One region of the Brevibacillus sp. AF8 genome, then DNA from elsewhere that is predicted to be linked to it. Evidence: riboswitches for the same ligand, from Rfam matches in the RefSeq annotation. Region 1 holds a riboswitch; the other holds the start of a gene.
What was found. A riboswitch is a leader RNA that binds a small molecule or an ion and turns the genes downstream of it on or off. The one in region 1 is predicted to bind FMN.
Positions count from the first base shown of each region.

Region 2: linked by a shared signal. The riboswitch ahead of KB186_RS25155 (ECF transporter S component) and the one ahead of ribD (bifunctional diaminohydroxyphosphoribosylaminopyrimidine deaminase/5-amino-6-(5-phosphoribosylamino)uracil reductase RibD) in region 1 are both predicted to bind FMN.

Region 1 covers NZ_JAGQDN010000005.1:68,508-76,144, forward strand. Annotated here, with positions in the region: gene KB186_RS09610 (ATP-binding protein) at 1-495, shown strand, start outside; gene KB186_RS09615 (sigma-54-dependent transcriptional regulator) at 503-1,882, shown strand; gene KB186_RS09620 (c-type cytochrome) at 2,041-2,973, shown strand; gene KB186_RS09625 (HAD family hydrolase) at 3,097-3,765, shown strand; FMN riboswitch at 3,834-3,981, shown strand; FMN riboswitch at 4,094-4,238, shown strand; gene ribD (bifunctional diaminohydroxyphosphoribosylaminopyrimidine deaminase/5-amino-6-(5-phosphoribosylamino)uracil reductase RibD) at 4,370-5,476, shown strand; gene KB186_RS09635 (riboflavin synthase) at 5,496-6,152, shown strand; gene KB186_RS09640 (bifunctional 3,4-dihydroxy-2-butanone-4-phosphate synthase/GTP cyclohydrolase II) at 6,169-7,368, shown strand; gene ribH (6,7-dimethyl-8-ribityllumazine synthase) at 7,385-7,637, shown strand, end outside.
Region 2 covers NZ_JAGQDN010000026.1:55,092-62,728, forward strand. Annotated here, with positions in the region: gene KB186_RS25135 (protein phosphatase 2C domain-containing protein) at 1-37, shown strand, start outside; gene KB186_RS25140 (ABC transporter ATP-binding protein) at 127-1,137, shown strand; gene KB186_RS25145 (ABC transporter permease) at 1,130-1,924, shown strand; gene KB186_RS25150 (ABC transporter permease) at 1,928-2,725, shown strand; FMN riboswitch at 3,129-3,283, shown strand; gene KB186_RS25155 (ECF transporter S component) at 3,516-4,127, shown strand; gene proS (proline--tRNA ligase) at 4,442-5,908, shown strand; gene KB186_RS25165 (HAD family hydrolase) at 5,961-6,599, opposite strand; gene KB186_RS25170 (winged helix-turn-helix domain-containing protein) at 6,663-7,280, opposite strand; gene bcp (thioredoxin-dependent thiol peroxidase) at 7,437-7,637, shown strand, end outside.

The sequences.
Region 1 (7,637 bases):
CGGTTGCTGCACTTTTCGGGAAAATCACCCGTTACCGTAGAACAAGTAGATATTCATCAAGTCCTATCAGACATTCTCATTCTTTTATCCCATGAAATACGTGTCAAACATGTAACGGTAAACCAGTCTCTGTTGGCCTCTGCTCCGTTTCTTCTCGCTACCCCTGGACAACTTCAGCAGATCTTGCTCAATCTGTTAACCAATGCACTGTACGCGACCCAGGAGCGGGGAAATATTGAGATAGCAACTGATTCTCCATCGAATGATCGGCTCCGTCTGTGGATCAAAGATGATGGATGCGGTATACCTGCAGCAGATTTGCCACATGTTTTGGAGCCTTTTTATACAACCAAGCCTCCTGGAAAAGGGACTGGTCTCGGGTTATCGGTCTGCTACGGGATTGTGACGAATTTAGGCGGAGAAATCGAGATCGAAAGTACGCCAAACATAGGCACGACTGTTACGGTCATCCTGCCGTCGGCAAAGGGGGAATGAACAAAAGATGCACACTGACACTCGGATACTCATTGTTGATGACGAAGCAGATTTCCGCCATCTATTAACCAGTCGATTAAAGAGAAAGGGATATACCACGCTGGAAGCACCTGACGGAATCAGCGCGCAGCAGCTAGTAACCAGCGAAACGATTCATGTGATTCTGCTTGATTTGAAAATGCCCGGGATGGACGGTCTCGCCTTTCTGCAATGGTGCAAGGAAGCCTCTCCTGCCATTCAAATCATTGTTGTAACGGGACACGGAACCATCGAAACAGCTATCGAAGCGATGAAACGCGGTGCTTATGATTATTTGACAAAACCTTACAATCTCAATGAATTGGAGGTATTGATTTCCAAGGCCATAGAAAAACAGCAGTTGACCGAGGAAAACCAACAGTTGAGAGAAGTGCTGTCGACAAATGGGAAAACGACGTTTCAAATCGTTGCGGAAAGCCCGAAGCTTAAAGAGGTCTTAGCAACTGCCAAGCGAGTAGCCAGTACGGATTTTCTCGTTCTCTTGAAAGGGGAAAGTGGGACAGGGAAGGATGTCATTGCGAGACTCATCTATGAATGTAGTGAGCGAGCAGCTGAGGCATTCGTACCGATCAATTTAGGGGCGATACCAGAAACGATGCTGGAAAGTGAACTGTTCGGACACGAAAAGGGAGCTTTTACAGGCGCAACTGCCCAAAAAAAGGGACTGGTAGAGATTGCTCACCTGGGGACGCTCTTTTTGGATGAAGTAGGGGATTTGCCTTTTCCTTTGCAGGTCAAGCTACTCCGTTTTCTGGAAACGGGTGAATTTCGCCGAATAGGGAGCCCGATTTTGCACAAAGTGGATGTTCGGATCATTGCTGCTACCAATGCCGATCTGGAGAAGAAAGTGGAAGAAGGAACGTTTCGGTCCGATCTCTATTTCCGGCTGCATGTCATGGATATAACGATTCCACCCCTCGCCAAGAGAAGAGAGGACATTTTGCCATTGTCGGCTTTCTTTTTGAATCGACTGAAGCGTAAGTATCCAGTCAAACCGCTTTCTGTGAAAGCCCAGGCCGCGCTTTTGGCCTATTCATTTCCTGGGAATGTTCGGGAGTTGGCTCATATGATCGAACGCGCTGTCGTTTTGGCAAAAGGAGAGGAGATTGAGGACAAGGATCTCTTTCCTCATGAACAGCCAGTGCATCACAACCCGTCAGATCGAAAGCTCCTTTTCTCTGCAGAATCGGGGGAGGAAGAGGCGTTTTTACTGAAACACGTAGAGCGAGAACATATCAAGCATGTGCTGGACGTTCTGCAATGGAACAAGACCAAGACAGCTGAGAAGCTGGGGATCAGCGTGCGTAATCTGTACCGAAAAATCGAAGAGTACGAGCTGCGACCGTGACATTTTGTCGCGTACTGACCATGACATTTTGGCATGGTCTTTTCTTTTTCTTGCTATTTGGAAGCGCCAAGTCGTTCGTTTTCCTGCTTCTATGGTTTGGCACGCCTCTTGCTACTTTCATGGTGTGAATGCACGATCAACATGGAGGAGTGAGACCTATGTTCAAAAAAGAGAAGACAGGCTGGAAGAAGCTGTCTATGGTTGTAGTGGCGATGCTGGTCTTTGCAGGCTGCGCTACACAGCAGACCGCTCAACCCACCTCAACAGCGAATGAGGCCAAAGATAAAACAGCGAGTGGGGCAACGGGAGCAATCAATTTAGATTCCTACACCCCGCCTAGTATGGACAAGGTGCCAGAAGGGCCATTGGGAGAATCGATTAAGTATGGACATAAGTTAATGAATGAAACGAGCACAGTGATCCCTGAATACACAGGGAATAAGCTTTCCTGCTCCAGCTGTCACGGTAATGCAGGAATGGATGCGACCTCCCCATTAACGGGTGTCACCGCAGTCTATCCCCAGTACATTCCAAGGTCTGGAAAAGTGATTACTATTGAAGATCGGATCAATGGTTGCTTTCAACGAAGCATGAACGGAAAGCCATTGCCTTACAACAGCGACGAAATGAGAGCGATGGTTGCCTATCTGACATATATCTCAACAGATGTACCAGTAGGAATTAAAGAGCGCCCGTGGATAGAGAAAAATGATATGAAGAGCGTACCTCAACCGAATGTGGCAAATGGAGAAGCCCTCTTCCAAAAATCGTGTTTACAATGCCATGCTGCTGATGGATCAGGTACAGGTCCAAACTCTGGCCCAGCACTATGGGGGGATAACTCCTTCAATATTGGTGCAGGCATGGCTCGAATTTCCAAAGCTGCTGGCTACATTCAGCGTAATATGCCTTTAGGGGAAATGGGTGGCATCAAGCAAGGCTCGTTAACCGATCAAGAAGCTGCGGACCTAGCTGCCTATATTTTGTCCAAGCCACGTCCAGACTTTGCCAAAAAGGCACAAGATTGGCCAGCTGGAGGGGTTCCAAAGGATGTGCCGTATGAAGTAGATAGCGCCAAGAAGAAGCAATAGGAACTCAATATCGAACCCCAAAATGGGGGCTGTCCCAAAAGTTATAAAATGACGGAGGGATAGTCCTCTTTTTGATAAAATGGAAGGATCATTCACGACTATTGTCAAAAAAGGAGGCACAAAATGAGCAGAACCTTTCAAAAAGGCATTATTTTCGATATGGACAACACCTTGTTGCAATCCAGGATCGATTTTACCGAGATGAAGCGGGCCATTTTTCAACTATGGGTGGACAATGGGATCGTTTCCCCAACATTTGAATGGGAAAAGCATACCGCATCACAGCTCATTGAGATCGGGCGAAAAGCGGAGCAGATGACGTCAGAGTTGGAGCAAGCGATGTGGGATGCAGTAACCGCGATCGAGAAGGAAGGGATGCATGGTGCTGTTCTGGAGCAACACGCGGTAGAAGTGCTGGAGGAGTTGAAGAACCGCTACCAGCTGTATATCTTAACCAACAACGCGCATGCTGCCGCAATGGAGGCTTTGAACGAGACGGGAATCGCCTCCTACTTCGCTGAAATCGTCGCCCGCGAGCAGATGACGGCATTGAAGCCATCTCCCTCCGGCGTTCACTATATTCGCAGCCGAAAGCCAGATTGGCCTGTTTCGGCCTGGACGATGATCGGGGATTCGTGGATCGATGGCAAGGCGGCCTGTGATGGACAAGTTGCTTTTATTGCCTATCAAGGGAATGAGTTGGACATGGAGCGAAATGGTGTTGTGCCAAGAGCGTACATCAATGATTTGAAAGAACTCCTGACGGTCCTCGAAATGTGCGAGCAAGAGTAAAAGTGCACTTCTCCAATAAATGATTACAGACAATAGCGAAAAATATGCTATACTTTGCCTAACTGAATACCAGCCTTCAGGGTAGGGTGCAATTCCCGACCGGCGGTAATGACGAACGCACGTCTGAGCCCGCGACTCGCTATCGAAGCAGTTGATAGCGACTGACTTGGTGCAAATCCAAGGCCGACGGTACAGTCCGGATGGGAGAAGGTATTTGGAACGGCCTGTTTCGCTGTTTTTTTCAAAAAACGGTAGAAGCGAGGCTTCTTTCTGAACGCCCTGAGCATAATATTCATGGGCGTTTTTATTTTTCATAAAACTTCATAGCGACAATCTTCAGGGCAAGGTGAAATTCCTGACCGGCGGTAATGGCGTACGTACGTCTGAGCCCGCGACTCGCTGACCACGCTTGCAGCGACTGATCTGGTGAAAGTCCAGAGCCGACGGTACAGTCCGGATGGAAGAAGATTTTTTGCTTTCTTCATTTGTTTTTTCAAAAAACAGATGAGGTAAGGCTTCTTTCCGTATGCCCTGAAACGCTGTGAGGTTTCAAGGGCTTTTTGCGTTGTGTTGGCTGGAATGATGGAACAGAAAGGAGTGCGGTATGGAACAGGACAGCAAGTACATGGATCTGGCGCTGGAGCTGGCACGATCGGCACGAGGCCAAACCAGTCCGAATCCCATGGTCGGAGCTGTGATTGTGAAAGATGGAACCATCGTGGGAATGGGAGCGCATCTGCGGGCAGGAGAGCCCCATGCTGAGGTGCACGCACTGCGGATGGCTGGGGAAAAAGCGCAAGGTGCGACCGTATATGTGACGCTGGAGCCTTGCAGTCACTATGGGAAAACACCGCCGTGTGCAGAGGCATTGATCGCAGCTGATGTACGTCGTGTGGTTGTAGCTACGCTCGATCCGAATCCATTGGTGGCGGGACGAGGCATCGAGATGCTGCGGGCAGCAGGAGTAGAAGTGGCGGTGGGCGTGAGAGAAGAGGAAGCGAAGGCGCTCAATGAAGTCTTTTTCCATTACATCCAAACCAGACGTCCATTTGTGACGGTAAAGACGGCCAGTACATTGGACGGAAAAATTGCTTCGGTCACGGGACACAGTCAGTGGATTACTGGTGCAGAGGCTCGGGCAGAGGTGCATGAACTTCGCAGGCAGCATGATGCAATCCTGGTTGGAGTTGGGACGATTCTCGCTGATGACCCACTGTTGACGGCGCGCAAGGGAGAGCAGTGTTTTGGGAGCCAGCCAGTTCGCGTGATTTTGGACAGCCAATTACGTACGCCGCTGGATGCCCGTGTCGTTCAGAATACAGATGCGAAGACATGGATCTTTACGACAGATGCAGCCCCAAGGGAAAAGCAGGAGCTGCTTGCAGCAAGAGGAGTTAAGGTCATCACAATGGTAGGGCCAATTCTCGTGGAAAAGGTGCTGGATACGTTGGGGGAGCTGGGGATTACCTCGTTGCTTGTGGAAGGCGGACAGGAAGTAAACGGCTCCTTTTTGCAGGCGAGAGCGATTCAGAAGGTCGTGAGTCATATCGCGCTAAAGCTGATCGGAGGAAGCGGTGCACCCTCGCCGTTCGGTGGTCAAGGTTTTGCAACGATGGGAGAAGCAGTGCAGCTGACAAATGTCATGATCACTCCGATTGGGAAAGGCGATCTACAGATCAGCGGGTACCCACAATGGGAGGATCAGACGTAGCAGGTGAGGAGGAGAGAGCATGTTCACGGGACTGGTCGAAGAAGTGGGCGTGTTGGAATCGATTCAAGGGAACGAACAGGCGAGTCGACTGGTCATCCGCGCACAGCAGGTACTTGAAGGGGTGAAGCTCGGCGACAGTATCTCGGTCAATGGCATTTGCCTTACGGTTACTTCTTATACCAATCGTCAGTTTTGCGTCGATGTGATGCCAGAGACAATGAATAAGACGAGCTTGCGCAAATTACGCAGTGGACAGCGAGTGAATTTGGAAAGGGCGATGCGGCTGGGAGATCGATTCGGCGGGCATATCGTCTCCGGACATGTAGACGGGACCGGAATAGTTGCTTCACGAGAGGTGAATGCGAATGCAGTTGTGTTTCGGATTGAGGCCAAACCGCAGCTGTTGAAGTACGTCATTGCCCGTGGATCGATTTGCATAGATGGCATCAGTCTCACCGTGGTGGACGTAAGCGATAGCGGTTTTACGGTTTCGATCATTCCGCATACGCTGGCGAATACGAGTCTTGCAGACAGACGACCTGGGGACTTGGTGAATCTCGAAACGGATGTCATCGGCAAATATGTGGAGCGCTTGTTAGGTTATCAAAACCATGGCGGTACAGAAAAATCTGGCGGGCTCAGTCTAGCCTTTTTGCAGGAAAATGGCTTCGCGTGAGTAGGAGGGAGTAAGCATGTTTCATCGCATAGAAGAAGCATTGGAAGATTTGCGTCAGGGCAAGGCAGTCATCGTGGTAGATGATGAGGATCGGGAAAATGAAGGAGATTTTGTCTGCATGGCCGAAGCGGCTACGCCTGAAATGATCAACTTCATGGTCACGCATGGCAGGGGACTCGTGTGCGTGCCGGTGACAGAAGAGCACGCAACTCGCTTGCAGCTGGCTCCGATGGTGAATGCCAATACAGACAAGCAAGGAACGGCTTTTACCGTGTCTATCGATGAAGGGAGCACACACACAGGGATATCCGCTCACGAGCGCTCTCAAACGGTCTTGGCGATGCTCAATGAGCAGAAGACCGCAGAAGATTTCCGCAGACCGGGACATATTTTTCCGTTAATCGCGAAGTCTGGCGGTGTATTGCGCAGAGCGGGTCACACGGAGGCGGCAGTTGATTTGGCTCGCTTGGCGGGGGGCATTCCAGCGGGAGTCATTTGCGAAATTATGAACGAGGATGGCTCCATGGCACGTCTGCCGGAATTGGTAGAGATTGCACGCCGCTTTGAGCTCAAGCTGATTACGATTGCAGACCTGATAGCGTATCGGATGCGGACGGAATCCATGGTGAAAAAGGAAATCGAAGTGCAGCTTCCGACCGCCTACGGTGATTTTCGAATAGCGGCCTATACGAACGAGCTGGATGGCAAAGAGCATGTGGCTCTCATTAAGGGGGAGATCGGACCGGATGAGCCCATTCTCGTCCGCGTGCACTCGGAGTGCTTGACAGGCGATATTTTCGGGTCATACCGCTGCGACTGCGGTCCACAGCTGCACGCTGCATTGGAACAGATCGAAGCGAACGGACGCGGCATTTTATTGTACATGCGCCAGGAGGGCAGAGGCATTGGCTTGATTAATAAGCTCCGTGCCTACAAGCTGCAGGAGGAAGGCTTGGATACGGTTGAGGCCAATGAAAAGCTAGGATTCGCTGCTGATCTGCGAGATTACGGTATTGGTGCGCAAATTTTGCGGGATTTAGGTGTGCAACGCATGCGGCTTTTGACCAATAACCCACGAAAAATCCGTGGGCTTACTGGCTACGGTTTGACAGTAGAAGAACGGGTGCCGATTCAAATGCCGGAGCATCTGCACAATAAACAGTACCTGACAACAAAACAAGAGAAGCTGGGCCACCTGCTTCATCTGCACAGATAAGGAGAGGGAATAAGCGATGAGAACATTCGAAGGACATTTGGTTGGAACAGGTTTGCGTGTAGGGATTGTGGCAGGACGTTTTAATGAATTGATCGTAAGCAAGCTGGTCGGAGGGGCCCTTGATGCCTTGAAGCGTCATGGCGTAGAAGAGGAGAAGGTAGACGTGGCATGGGTTCCGGGGGCATTTGAAATTCCGTTGATCGCCAAAAAAATGGCGGAATCCGGTCGCTATGATGCAGTTGTTACATTGGGAGCTGTCATTCGTGGCT
Region 2 (7,637 bases), on a different contig from region 1:
AGACGACAAAACGGGCATGATCCTTTATCTTCAATAACAGTTTGGTGCAGTTTGCCTTTTGCACAATTCGATTGGCTCATATACACTACAAATGGTATTTAAGCGAAGAAAAAAGGACGGTTTTCCATGATTCAGGTAAATCATTTACAAAAGGATTTCCGCATTCATCAGTCCAGACCGGGCCTTGGTGGTGCTTTTCGTGATTTGTTCAGTCGAGAGTACAAGACAGTAAAAGCGGTGGATGACCTTTCCTTTACAGTAGGGGAAGGGGAAATGTTCGCGCTGATTGGGGAAAATGGTGCCGGAAAATCGACCACGATCAAGATGCTGACGGGTATCTTAACCCCGAGCGATGGCGAAATCGTCATCAACGGCTATGTGCCTTTCAAGCAGCGGGAAGAGTACGTTCGATCCATCGGAGTTGTTTTCGGGCAACGCTCTCAGCTTTGGTGGGACCTATCTCCGCTAGAGTCCTTCCGCCTGTTGAAAAGTGTTTATAAGGTTGACGAAGTAGAAGGAGAAAAATGGCTGGAGCGTTTGATTGAAGAGCTGGAAATTTCTCCGTTCGTCAGTCAGCCAGTGCGCAAGCTGAGTCTCGGACAGCGGATGCGCTGTGAAGTGGCTGCTTCGTTGATTCATAAGCCACGCCTGCTGTTTCTCGATGAACCGACAGTTGGACTCGATGTCCTCGTTAAGCAAAAAATCCGTGAGTTTCTCCGCAATCTGAACGAGACGGAAAATATGACGATCTTGTTGACGACTCACGATGTGTCAGACATCGAAGCACTCTGTAAACGGGTGCTTGTCATGGACAAAGGAAAGCTGATCTTCGATGGTTTACTGAATGACCTCAAGGAAAAATGGGGCAATGGCACAGAAGTGTCCTTTCAAATGAAAAAGCGCACTTCAGCAGATGCTCTTCGTCAGGCATTGGGCGAGATGCCTTGTGAGATCGAGCAAATCAATGACTTTACCCTCAGTGTAAAAGTAGCGCGAAGTCAAGAAATGTTGCCCTTTGTGTTGTCGACGGTCATGTCCTCCTTTGAAGTCAGCGATGTGAAAATCGAGGAGACGAGCACAGAGGATATCGTTCGCAACATTTATTCCTCAGACCAAGAGGTAAGAAGCCATGCGTAAGCTTTATATGGAACTCATCCGCATGAGGTTTTTGACGATGCTTGCCTATCGTGTGAACTATTACAGCGGGATCATTATCTACGCGATCAACATCGGTGCGTACTACTTTTTATGGGGAGCGATCTACGGAGGTCAACAGCAGCTGGGCGGGCTTACGGTGGAACAGATGACTTCCTACGTTGCGATTGCTTGGATGTCGCGGGCGTTTTATTTTAACAACATCGATACGGAAATAGCCCAGGACGTCCGAGAAGGCAAGGTCGCGATTGAAATGATACGCCCTTATAATTACTTGTCCGTGAAAACGGCGCAGGCTTTTGGGGAAGGGATCTTTCGTTTTCTCTTTTTCGCGGGTCCAGGCATTTTCCTTATCAGTCTGATCATTCCGTTCAGCTTCCCTGCGACAGCAACTGGGTGGGGACTGTATTTGATCAGCTTGATGTGTGCGTTTTTGATCAATACACAAATCAATCTGGTGACAGGCTTGCTTACTTTCTTCCTGTTCCGAAACGATGGCATGATGCGAGCCAAGCGGGTCGTGGTGGATCTGTTGTCTGGTCTCGTGCTGCCGATCAGCTTTTTCCCCGGTTGGGCGCAAACGGTAATGGGGTATCTTCCATTTCAGGCGGTCAACTACTATCCGAGCTTGATCTTCACAGGTGCGATTACAACGGAACGCTCCTGGGAATTGATCGGTTTTCAGGTGGTTTGGATGTTTGTCATACTGGTTCCCATCTTGGTGATGTGGCGTCTTGCCCGCAACAAGCTGGTTGTGCAAGGAGGGTAGAGCATGCAAGACATGAGACATATTTTCAGTATTTTTGCCGACTACCTGAGCCAGTACTTCAAGACGAGACTTGCCTACCGAACAGATTTTCTCGGGGATTTTGTGTCCAATCTGGTTTCTGAGTTGATCAATCTTGTCTTTATTGTTGTTGTGTTCACCCATGTTCCGCTGATGGGGGATTGGACGCGTGACGAGATTATCTTTATCTATGGGTTCTTTTTGGTTCCATACGCGTTATTCTCGATGTTCTTCGGTTTTTGGGACTTCAACGAACGGTACATCATCCGGGGCGAGATGGATCGCATCCTGACGAGACCGATCCACAATCTGGCGCAGGTGTGCCTCGAGTCGATTGCGCCAGACCGCATTTTTGGCGTCATAACCGGGATCATCATCATGGGGTATGCTGCCATTCAACTCGATTTGTCGTTTTACTGGTACGACGTGTTCATCTTTATCGGGCTCTCGATCAGCGGGGCACTGATTTACGGTGGCGTGTATACCGCGATTGCCGCGGTTAGCTTCTTTTCCGACTCGCGGACAGGGATTGCTCCGATGATCTACAACATCCAGCAATATGGGCGCTATCCGGTAGACGTGTACAACAAGGCTATTCGCTTTGTGCTCACCTACGTGCTGCCGTTTGCTTTCGTAGGTGTTTATCCGGCGGCTTACTTTTTGCGCAAGGAAGTCTGGTACACATATGCGGCAATGACGCCGGTAGTGGCTGTTATTTTCTTCGGGATTGGGCTGTTGGTCTGGAACTGGGGAGTCACGAAGTATCGGGGAGCGGGTTCTTGATTATTTATAATCCGAAGTCGTTGTGAGGTAAAAAAAGACCATCCCGGCTGCAACCGGAACGGTCGGTACAATAGGCGCTTCCCGCAAAGGGGTGCGGATCAATACTATGTTGTGAAATAGACCGCAGAGCTGTCAACTCAAGGGCGGTCTATTTCTTTTTGGTCAAGGTAACAACCAAGGCGATCTCACCCCCTTTCTATGGGGATGAGCCGCGACCACCCTTGAGGAGCCGATTCTATTGTACAAGCGAATGATAGCATAATGTGCTCTCTAGTTAGCAAGTGTCTTTTTTATTCGCTATTCACACTAAACACATCGGAAAAATAAATAAGAAGTGTCGCTTTGGCAGTTTCCTCTATTGTCAAATCAAAAAACAGCAGTATAATATGCTGTATACAACTACACATTCCTTCGGGGCAGGGTGAAATTCCCGACCGGCGGTGATCATGCTTTACGCATGTTAAGCCCGCGAGCCTCCCGAGCGTAAAGTTGCGACGGAGTGCAGGATCTGGTGTGATTCCAGAGCCGACAGTACAGTCTGGATGGGAGAAGGATGACGACAGTACGTTTATCACACGTGCTTGTTTACCTGTGCAAACGGGATGAGAACGTAGAGGCCAGCCCTCTTGTTTCTTGTACCTTTTATTTGCGCATGGTTTTGTCATACGCTTGCAAATGCCCTGTGGAACATAGCCACAGGGTTTATTCTGTTTGTGTAACAAGACGTGTGAGCATACAACGACTGTTGCCATTCCTCAAGAAGGAGTAGAAAAATGAGGAGATGGTAAACATGAAAGAAACAGCGCTGCATTCTTCGCGCACACGTGCAACCCAAAAGCTGGTGACGATTCCCATGCTGGCGGCCGTTGCATTTATTCTGCAGTATCTCGAGGTTCCCGTACCACTGATGCCAAGCTTTTTGAAGCTCGACTTCAGCACACTCCCGGCATTGATCGGGGGACTCATGTACGGACCTGTAGCTGGCATTTTTATCGAGGTACTGAAAAATACACTGCACATGCTCTTCAAAAATACAGATGGCCTTTTGATCGGTGAGCTCGCAAACGTCGTAGCAGGATCAAGCTTTATTTTTGCCGCTGTCTACATGCAGCGTCTGGGTCAAGGCAAAAAAGGCTTCCTGACTGGTCTCGCTCTGGGGACGGTTTTGATGACGATCGTCATGGCTGTGGCAAATGCATATGTGCTGTTGCCTGCGTACGCTGTGCTTTATCAAATGCCGATTGAACAGCTCTTGACTATGTTCAACGCGACAAGCATCTGGTCATTGGTTCTGTACGGAATCGTGCCGTTCAATCTCTTCAAAGGTGTTATGATTTCAGTGGTCGCATATCCGATCTACGTGAAGCTCGGCTCCAGAATCGCTGCGCGTACCAACAATTGACAACCACGACATGACTCGCTAATATGTTAACTTAATAGAAAGTTTCAAAAGGCTATGAAAGGACCCGCAGCTATTCCCACGTTACAGAGAGTCGGCCCTAGTCTGGAAGGCTGATACGTAAAGGATAACTGCATCCCATCCTGAAGCCGCTGGTGAAGAGCTTAGCCGGATGCCCACCGTTATCGGGTTATCGAGAGGACTATGGCGTATTGCTATGGTCAATCAGGGTGGTACCGCGGAAGTTAATCCTCCGTCCCTTTTTGGGATGGGGGATTTTTTGCATTTTACGTAAGAACAAAAAGGAGCGTAGACGGATGAAAGAGGACAAAGCGTTTGTAAAAGAAATTACACCGCAATCGGAGGATTTTTCGCGTTGGTACATCGATGCCATCAAAAAGGCGGATTTGATGGACTACACACCGGTGCGCGGCTGCATCGTTTTCAAGCCGGATGGCTTTGAGCTATGGGAGCGAATTCAAGAGGCGATGAATAAGCGCTTCAAGGAGACAGGGCATCGCAATGCCTATTTCCCGATGCTGATCCCCGAGTCCTTCTTTCAAAAAGAAAAAGAGCATATCGAGGGCTTCAATCCAGAGCTGCCTTGGGTAACAGAGGCTGGGGGCGAGCCGCTAGAGGAAAAGCTCGCACTACGTCCAACCTCCGAGACGATCATCGGGCATATGTACAGCCAATGGATTCAGAGCTATCGGGACCTGCCTGTATTAATCAATCAGTGGGCAAACGTGTTTCGCTGGGAGAAGCGGACAATGCCGTTCTTGCGGACATCGGAATTTCTCTGGCAAGAAGGCCACACGGCACATGCGACAGAGGAGGAAGCTCGTCAGGAAACGATGCAAATGCTGGAGATTTACCGAGAGGTCGTTGAGCAGGAGCTGGCCATTCCGGTTTGGAAGGGACAAAAAACACCAAGTGAACGCTTTGCGGGTGCTGTTGACACGTATTCCATTGAAGCGATGATGAAGGATGGAAAAGCAGTGCAGGCGGGTACCTCGCACTATTTGGGCGATAAATTCGCGCGCGGCTTTGAAATCAAGTTTTTGGATCGCGACAATCAGTTCAAGTACGTTCACACCACATCATGGGGCACCTCTACGAGACTGATTGGTTCGATGATCATGGTGCATGGCGATGACCGCGGTCTCGTGTTGCCGCCTCGCATGGCTCCGACACAGGTGATTATGATCCCGGTCGGTCCGATGAAGCTGCGCGAGAAAGTCATGGAGGCGTTTGATCCGCTCTTTGACGAAATCAAGGCCGCAGGAGTGCGTGTCCGTGCTGATCTTCGCGAAGAAACACCAGGCTGGAAGTTCAATGAGTGGGAAATGCGCGGGGTTCCTCTGCGTCTGGAGCTCGGCCCACGTGACGTGGAAAATGGTCAAGTGATTTTGGCTCGACGCGATACAGGGGAGAAGGTGACGGTTTCACTTGAAGGTATCGCGCAGACCGTTGTTCAACTGTTGGAAGAGATTCAGCAAAATATGTTCCAAAAAGCACTAGCATTCCGTGATGAAAACTCACATCTGGGGATCGACACACTGGAGCAGCTATCCGCTCATATTGCCAAAAACGAGAGCGAAAACAAAACGAGCGGATGGGTGTTAGCTGGCTGGTGTGGGGATGACGCTTGTGAATCGAAGATCAAGGAAGAAACCAAGTTCACCTCTCGCAACATCCCGTTTGAGCCTCCTGTACAAAAGAAAGTCTGCCTTTGCTGCGGCAAAGAGTCACAGCATAGTGTCTGGTTCGGACGGGCGTATTAATCAAAAAAGGGTGTGTCCACGCTTTTGCGGCAGGGGCACACCCTTTTTTCAACTAGCGTCCGAGAATCCAATCGGTAAAAGCTTGCACATCCGTAAAGTGGTAGTCAGGCTCGGGATCGAATTTTCCCGACTTTTGTGTAACCAAAAGCCAATCCACACCGACTGTTCGCAAACCAGCGGCACGACCAGCCAAAACATCAGCATCACTGTCACCTACGAAAATGGTTTCCGCAGGAGTTGCGCCTAGCTGTTTCATAGCAGTAAAAATACCTTCTGGATGAGGCTTTGGATGTGTGACCTCATCCCCTGTAATCACGACGGAAAAATACGAATCTAATCCCCATTCGCGAAGGGAGATGTCAGCGCTTTTTCGTCCTTTTCCTGTTACGATTCCCATTTGGATATCGGCTGCGTGAAGTTCGTCGAGCATCATTCGGATATTTTCCGGATTTTGTACGCGGGAGTGTTCATCTGTGTATACACGATAAAAATGTGCGAAGGCGTTGTCATGCGCATGTGGGGGAAGCTTGCTTTGCAAGATGCCTGTCTCTGTGGGGCCAAAGAGAGCTACAATCTGCTCGTCCGTATAATGCTCTTGTAAAAACTGCTGAAAGGTGGAGCGAAAAGCGGTGAAGATCAAGGGGAGGGTATCGGCAACTGTGCCGTCGAAATCAAACAAGATCGTCCGCATTGGAGTCCTCCTTTGATTAGAAAATGAAAGAAAACCATCGTATCTGATGGTTTTCTTGGTGACTTACTCATCCGAATCATCAAAAGGATCATCTGAATCATCTGTTGGATCAGCCGGAGTCAATGGGAACAAGATGTCGAAAAACTTGAATTTTCGACGGCCAGATTCCTTTTTGAACCCTTTGTACTTTTGCAACAGCTCAGAGATGTCTTCCACAAATTGATTACGTTCTTCTTGACTCAAATAAAATTCAGTCAAATTAAAAGCGAACGTATTTTTGTATTCCTTCCGAACATCCTGGTCGCTTGCGACGAAGCGATTGAGCGTTCGCATGAGGTCCTTTTCCGTAGTACGAAACGGAGTAAACATGACATCACTTAATTGTTGAGCGTTTTCTTCAATCATCAATTGAAGCTTGACCTGAATGACCTTGGCAACAGGCTCATAATATTTCTCCACAATGGAGCCTTTTACCCGGGTATCCACTTGCTCGAGCAGTCCAACACGCACGAGCTCTTTCACATGGTAATGTAGCCGTGCTGCATTTTCGCCTAGTTCTGTAGCGATTTGTTTGGCCGTTCTGGGCTCCAAATCTTCAAAGAGTTCCAAAATTTTAACCCGTTCCGCTATAGCAAGCGATTTTAGCGCTTCTGGATCTGTTACTTCAAAAAACTCTTTCATGCGAATTCACCATCCAACTGACTAGGCAAAATTTTATTTTTTTTAATTCTATCCTTTTCTGAATCAAAGCGCAACTTGTATGCGGATGAAGTGACTACTAGATTGTGGTAAAATGGGACCAGCGAAAACAGGATATTATCGAGAGGAGGGAAAAGTTTGACGGCAGTAGGACAAGCTGCACCTGCATTTACTTTGCAGGCGAGCAATAATCAGACCCTCTCACTTTCCCAATTTCATGGTCAAAATGTAGTGCTTTATTTTTATCCGAAGGACCAAACGCCAACATGTACCACAGAAGCATGCGACTTCCGTGACTTCCATTCAGGCTTTGCCGAGCTGAATACAGTTGTTCTCGGA